2 linked regions of the Parabacteroides chongii genome follow. The protein of the gene in region 2 interacts with the protein of the main gene of each other region in a pairwise test. Links are inferred from orthologs where the notes say so. Each region holds a gene or a part of one and is shown on either strand. Other genes may lie near its edges. The genes, in order: priA and P3L47_RS22655.

What was found.
Region 1: the proteins of P3L47_RS22655 (region 2) and priA interact in binary tests that used the Escherichia coli proteins (3 or more experiments, as listed by UniProt). The link is inferred for Parabacteroides chongii from one-to-one orthologs.

The regions. Positions count from the first base shown.
Region 1 is NZ_CP120849.1:312,133-315,548, reverse strand. Bases 135-3,220 are described here. They hold priA (replication restart helicase PriA), read left to right. Parts: upstream 135-489; coding sequence 490-2,952; downstream 2,953-3,220. Other genes in these bases: P3L47_RS01415 (low molecular weight protein-tyrosine-phosphatase), read left to right, coding at 2,984-3,220; P3L47_RS01425 (porin family protein), read left to right, coding at 135-420. In the rest of the region: more of P3L47_RS01425, read left to right, coding at 1-134; more of P3L47_RS01415, read left to right, coding at 3,221-3,416.
Region 2 is NZ_CP120849.1:5,862,513-5,865,669, reverse strand. Bases 187-3,013 are described here. They hold P3L47_RS22655 (single-stranded DNA-binding protein), read left to right. Parts: upstream 187-1,270; coding sequence 1,271-1,756; downstream 1,757-3,013. Other genes in these bases: gldE (gliding motility-associated protein GldE), read left to right, coding at 1,782-3,013; mutY (A/G-specific adenine glycosylase), read left to right, coding at 187-1,227. Also shown: more of mutY, read left to right, coding at 151-186; more of gldE, read left to right, coding at 3,014-3,119; gliding motility lipoprotein GldD, read left to right, coding at 3,119-3,157. UniProt on the Escherichia coli protein: Plays an important role in DNA replication, recombination and repair. Binds to ssDNA and to an array of partner proteins to recruit them to their sites of action during DNA metabolism. Acts as a sliding platform that migrates on DNA via reptation.

The sequences.
Region 1 (3,416 bases), 5.6 Mb from region 2 along the record:
GAGACTACTATTCCGTTGATAGGCATAGGCTTGGATGCGGCCATTCTCTATTCACAGAAAGGAGTCGACATGAAAACGGAGGGAACAGTTACCTCGACAAGTATGAAAACAGATTATTTGGATATCCCCGTCAATTTGAAGTGGAAGTTCGGTATTCCTTTGGTAAAAGCCTATCTTTCTGCAGGTCCGTATGTAGGTTTCCGTGTAGGAGGAGATAAAATTTGGAATGTTTTGGGTGAACAGATTAAAGCGAAAAACTTTAGCGCAGGCCTTAACTTCGGTGTAGGAGCGGAACTGATCAGCCATTTGCAGGTCGGCATCAATTATGGCTTGGGACTGACTGATAATTACAGCTCGGATAAGTTCGATATGAAGGCGAAGAATCGCGGCTGGTCCATTACTGCAGCGGTTTTGTTCTGATAACAGAAAGAAGATATGGAGGGCCGGGCTTTAACAGTCCGGCCTTTTTTGTTACTTTTGACCTCGTAAATGAAATATGCAGATGTCATACTACCCTTGCCGCTGGAAAATAGTTATACCTATAGTATCCCTGCGGATTTGGAGGCTGCCGTAACTCCCGGTTGCCGCGTCATTGTTCATTTCGGTAAGAAACGTTATTACACGGCTATTGTAATGGAGGTGCATGAGCGTAAACCGAATACGGACTTTGAAACGAAAGATATCTATGCCTTGCTGGATGCCAGTCCGGTATTGCGCAGGCCGCAGCTCCGTTTCTGGAGATGGATTGCCTCTTACTATATGTGTAAATTAGGGGATGTCTATAAGGCGGCTTTACCTTCCGGACTGAAGCTGGAAAGTGAGACAGCGGTGACTTATAATGCCGATTTTGTGGCTGACGGTCCTTTGCGTCCCAACGAGCAGGCTGTATTGGATGCCTTCAAAGGCGTACTCAAACTGACCGTATCCGAACTGGAGAAAAGAACCGGTTTGCGTAATGTCGTGCCGATTGTGGCTTCCTTGATGGCGCGCGGCGCTGTCGAGGTCAGCGAAGAGATGAAACGCGGATTTGTGCCGAAGATGCAGACATTTATCCGGCTGTCGCAGGAATATGCCAGCGAGGAACGTTTGCAAGAGGTTTTTGCTGATTTTAAGCGGGCAAAGAAACAGGAACTTTTGCTGGTCTGTTTCTTGGATTTGAGTCATGCCTTAAATCCGTCGTTGAGTAAGGAAGTTTCAAGAAAGGAGCTGCTGGAACACAGTGGCTGTTCTGCTGCCATATTGGACGGGCTGCTGAAGCGGGGTGTTTTGGAAAGCTATGAAAAAGAAGTCGGACGCTTGCAGGTGCCGGTATGCCGGTTGCAATCGCTCAGTCCGCTCAGTCCGGCACAGGAAAAAGCGTACGGTGAAATACACGATGTATTTACATCTAAAGAGGTTTGTTTGCTTCACGGCGTTACTTCGAGCGGAAAAACGGAAATCTATGTCCGACTGATCGACGAGGTCCTGAAGATGGGCAGGCAGGTTTTATATATGCTTCCGGAGATAGCCATCACTACCCAGATCACGGAGCGGCTGGCTAAATTGTTTGGAAACAAACTGTTGGTATATCATTCTAAATTTTCCGATAATGAACGTGTGGAGGTTTGGAACAAACTTCTTCACGGTGGAGAGCCAATGGTCGTACTGGGTGTTCGTTCCTCTCTCTTTCTCCCGTTTAAGGATCTGGGACTAATTATCGTAGATGAGGAACACGAAAACACTTACAAACAGCAAGATCCGGCACCACGCTATCATGCCCGCAATGCCGCGATCGTATTGGCTGGAATGCATGGGGCAAAGACTTTACTGGGATCGGCTACTCCTTCGATCGATTCCTATTTCAATGCAACGACCGGCAAATATGGACTGGTCGAACTGACTACCCGTTTCGGCGACTGTCTGATGCCGGAGATTATCACGGCCGATATAAAGGAGCTGAAGCGTAAAAAAATTATGAAGGATACGCTTTTCTCTCCTTTGCTGGTTGAAAAGGTGAATGCCGCTATTGCACATGGTGAACAGGCTATCCTGTTTCAGAACCGACGTGGGTTTGCTCCGATGATCGAGTGTAAGAGTTGCGGGTGGGTGCCTCATTGTGTGAATTGCGATGTCAGTCTGACTTACCATAAATACCATAATCAACTGGTTTGCCATTATTGCGGATATACAATCCAGTTGCCGCCCCATTGTCCGGAATGTCAGAGTTCGGAGTTGAAAATGATGGGATTCGGTACGGAGAAAGTGGAAGAGGAGATTGCATCCCTATTTCCGGCAGCCAAAGTAGAGCGGCTGGATTTTGATACCGCCCGTACCCGTACGGCTTACGAACGTATTATTTCGGATTTCGAGAAAGGAAAGACGCAGATACTGATCGGAACACAGATGTTGTCGAAAGGACTGGACTTTGGAAATGTGAGTGTTGTCGGTATACTGAATGCCGATAACCTGATGAACTATCCGGACTTCCGGGCTCACGAACGTGCTTTCCAGTTGATGGTGCAGGTGAGCGGGCGTGCAGGCAGAAGGGATAAGCGGGGTACGGTTGTCTTGCAGACTTCCCAGCCGGAACACCCTTTGATACGGATGGTGCAGCATTTTGCTTATCAGGAAATGGTCCGTCTGCAACTGAGCGAACGGAGTATGTTTCGGTATCCACCTTATTACCGGTTGATTGTCCTGGTGCTCCGGAGCCGTAATGAGACGGTCTTGCAGGAAATGTCAGCAATATATGCGGAAAAATTACGTGTTCGTTTGGGGGAAAGGGTATTGGGACCTGTCACTCCGCCTGTGACCCGTGTACAGACATTGCATATCAAAAAGATCGTTCTAAAGATTGAGATAGCTGCAGCGATAGCCCCTGTCAGGGAAATCCTGGACGCGATTCATTCGGAGATGCAGCGCTATCTTCCTTTTAAACAGTTGATAGTGCACTATGATGTGGACCCGGCGTAAACATTAAAAAAACAATTAAATAACCATTATAATGAAGCAGGAAAAGATAAGATTGTTATTTGTATGTCTCGGAAATATTTGTCGTTCTCCCTCGGCTGAGGCGGTGATGAAGAAGCTGGTAAAGGATGCCGGTCTTGAAGATTTTATCGAAATAGATTCGGCTGGTATCCTGGGTTATCATGAAGGAGAGCGTGCCGACCAGCGGATGCGTAGTCACGCAGCTCGGCGGGGATATGTGCTCGATTCGATCTCCCGTCCTGTCCGTACTTCCGATTTCTACGATTTCGATTTGATCATCGGAATGGATGACCGCAATGTAGATGATCTGAAACAAAAAGCTCCCGACCTGGAATCTATTGCCAAAATACACCAGATGACGGAATATTCCTGTAATAAATTATACGATTATGTGCCCGACCCTTACTATGGAGGCGCTTCCGGCTTTGAGTTGGTTCTCGATTTAC
Region 2 (3,157 bases):
AATATATAGCTTTTTATTTAAGTGGAAAAAGAATTGCCCGGCATTTTTTAATAAAAAAGATTCCTTACAATTCATTATATCTGTGTATGTTTGCATTAATCAACGAGTTGAGAGTGTCAGAACGAACAAAAACCGGACGAAATATAGTAAATGAAAAACGAATTGGAAGTCAGTCATATTTTATTGGACTGGTATAAAACAAATAAGCGGAACCTGCCCTGGAGGGAGTCATCCGATCCGTATATAATCTGGATATCAGAAATTATTCTTCAGCAAACCCGTGTCGTGCAGGGAATGGATTATTTTCTCCGTTTCACCGGACGTTTCCCGAATGTCGCTTCCCTGGCTTCGGCCGAAGAGGACGAGGTGCTGAAGTATTGGCAGGGACTGGGCTATTATAGCCGTGCACGTAACTTGCATGCCGCTGCTAAGGAGATCATGGAAAAGTTTGGCGGTGTTTTTCCGGAAGAATATAAAGATATATTGTCATTGAAAGGCATCGGAGAGTATACGGCTGCCGCTATCGCCTCTTTTGTGTGGAATAAGCCTTATCCGGTTGTCGACGGAAACGTGTTCCGCGTATTGGCACGTTTGTACGCATTGGATGTGCCTATCGACACAACGCAGGGGAAGAAGCAGTTTACAGAACTGGCTGGGATCGTTATGGATCCCAAACGGGCGGGACAGCATAATCAGGCAATTATGGAATTCGGGGCTCTGCAATGTGTTCCCCAGAGTCCCGACTGCGAAGTTTGTCCGTTGAAAGATCGGTGTGCGGCATATGCATCCGGAACGGTACAATCTTTGCCGGTCAAACAGAACAAGACAAAAACGCGTGCCCGTTATTTTCATTACCTATACATTATATATAAAGGGCAGACCTGGCTTTCCCGCCGGGGTAAAAAAGATATTTGGGAAGGGTTATACGAATTTCCCCTGATCGAGACGGGAGAACCGATGGATTTTACCGGATTGCAGGAGACGGAGGCTTTCCGGAAATTGTTTGCCGGAGCGGGGCGGTTGGATATATCTCCCGATAGGAAAGAGGTGAAGCATGTCCTTTCGCATCAGGTACTGTATACCGCTTTTTACCGGATCGAGGTAGAAAAAGTGCCGGAAGCATTGGATTCCTATCTGGCTGTTCCGTATGAAGATATCGAGCGTTATGCCGTTCCCCGGCTGATACATATTTATTTAGAGAAATTAAACGGAAATTTGTCTGAATGATCGAATTTATGTTTCTTTGTAAGATATTAAAAGAATTACAACTATGTCATTGAATAAAGTCATATTGATCGGTAACGTGGGTAAAGATCCCGACGTTCGTTATTTCGACAGCGGTACGGCTGTTGCAAACTTTCCCCTGGCAACATCTGAAAGAGGTTATACACTGGCTAACGGTACGGTTGTTCCGGAACGGACGGAATGGCACAATATCGTCGTACGTCGTGACCAGGTCGCTTTTGTAGAAAAATGGGTGAAGAAAGGTTCCGGCGTTTACGTGGAAGGAAAGATTCGTACCCGCAGCTATGACGACCAGAGCGGTGTGAAACGTTATGTCACTGAAATTCATGCAGACCGCATCGAGTTTTATAATACAGGTACACGACCGGCAGACGGTACGACTTCGAATGCCGGAAACGGTTTCCAGCAGGGAGGACAGGCACAGCCTATGCAGCAGACTACGTCTTACCAGCAGCCGGCGCAGCCAGATATGTCATCAGATTCAAACAGTGCGGATGATCTTCCGTTCTGATATTGTTTAACTAATACGGTTCCCCTTGGACTCAGACTATTATTTATCGGGCTTATTTGATCAGATAACTATCCAGGCGCTTACAGCAGGTCCTGTCATAGCATTAAGCCTCGCTTGTTTACTGCTGTTGGTGTCCGGCTTCGTGTCGGCTTCGGAAGTGGCATTCTTTTCTCTTACCCCGGGTGATATCAACGACATCCGGGAAGAGAACTCGCCTTCAGATCCGCTTATCCGCAAATTGCTGGACCGCTCCGAATATTTGCTGGCGGCTATTTTGATCGCCAATAACTTTGTGAACGTGGCCGTGGTTATGTTGTGTACTTACGGCATCAATTCTTTGATCGATTTTTCGGCTGTACCCGCTTTGGGATTTATCCTTGAAACAATCGTACTGACCTTTTTACTTTTACTTTTCGGCGAGATCATGCCTAAGATCTACGCACAGAAGAACTCGCTCCGTTTTGTACGCCGTTCGGCTTCTGTGCTGAACATGGTGGAACGTATCTGCCGCCCGCTTTCGACGGTACTGGTAAACTCTACTTCCATTATCAACAAGGCTTTGGTCAAGAAGAAATACGACTTGTCGGTCGACGAGTTGTCGAAAGCCCTGGAGTTGACATCCAAAGAGATACCGGAAGAGAAAGAGATGTTGGCCGAGATCATCAAGTTTTATAACAAGACTGCCGATGAGATCATGACACCGCGTCTGGATATGGAAGACATCGAGATAAAGACCAGCTTCCGTCATGTCATCGATTTCATCATCCAGTCCGGCTATTCGCGAATCCCTGTATACGCCGATTCGGAAGATAACATTAAAGGTATCCTGTATATAAAAGATTTGCTTCCTTACATCGAGAAGCCGGATACATTCCGCTGGCAGAGTCTGATCCGTCCGGCATACTTTGTTCCTGAGACAAAGAAGATCGACGACCTGCTGGAAGAATTTCGTACCAACAAGATACATATGGCGATCGTTGTGGATGAGTTCGGCGGTACGTCCGGTATCGTTACGATGGAAGATATCCTCGAAGAGATTGTCGGTGAGATATCCGATGAATACGATGAAGATGAAAAGCAGTTTATCCGCCTGGCGGACGGTAGCCTGATCTTCGAAGCCAAGATATTGCTGACGGACTTCTTCCGTGTGATCGGTGTCGATCCGTCTGAGTTCGGAAAACTGACGGAAGATGTCGAGACATTGGCAGGACTTTTACTGGAGATAAAAGGCGACTTCCCGCGTCGCAGAGAGATCATCGATTATGGAAAGTATCGTTTCCAGGTGCTGGAAATGGATAACAGAAGGATATTGAAAGTGAAATTCAACTGTATCGGGGATACAGAAGGGAAAGGGAAGGAGTGATGAAGCGAATACTGTCTGCCGGACTTTTTCTGTGTCTC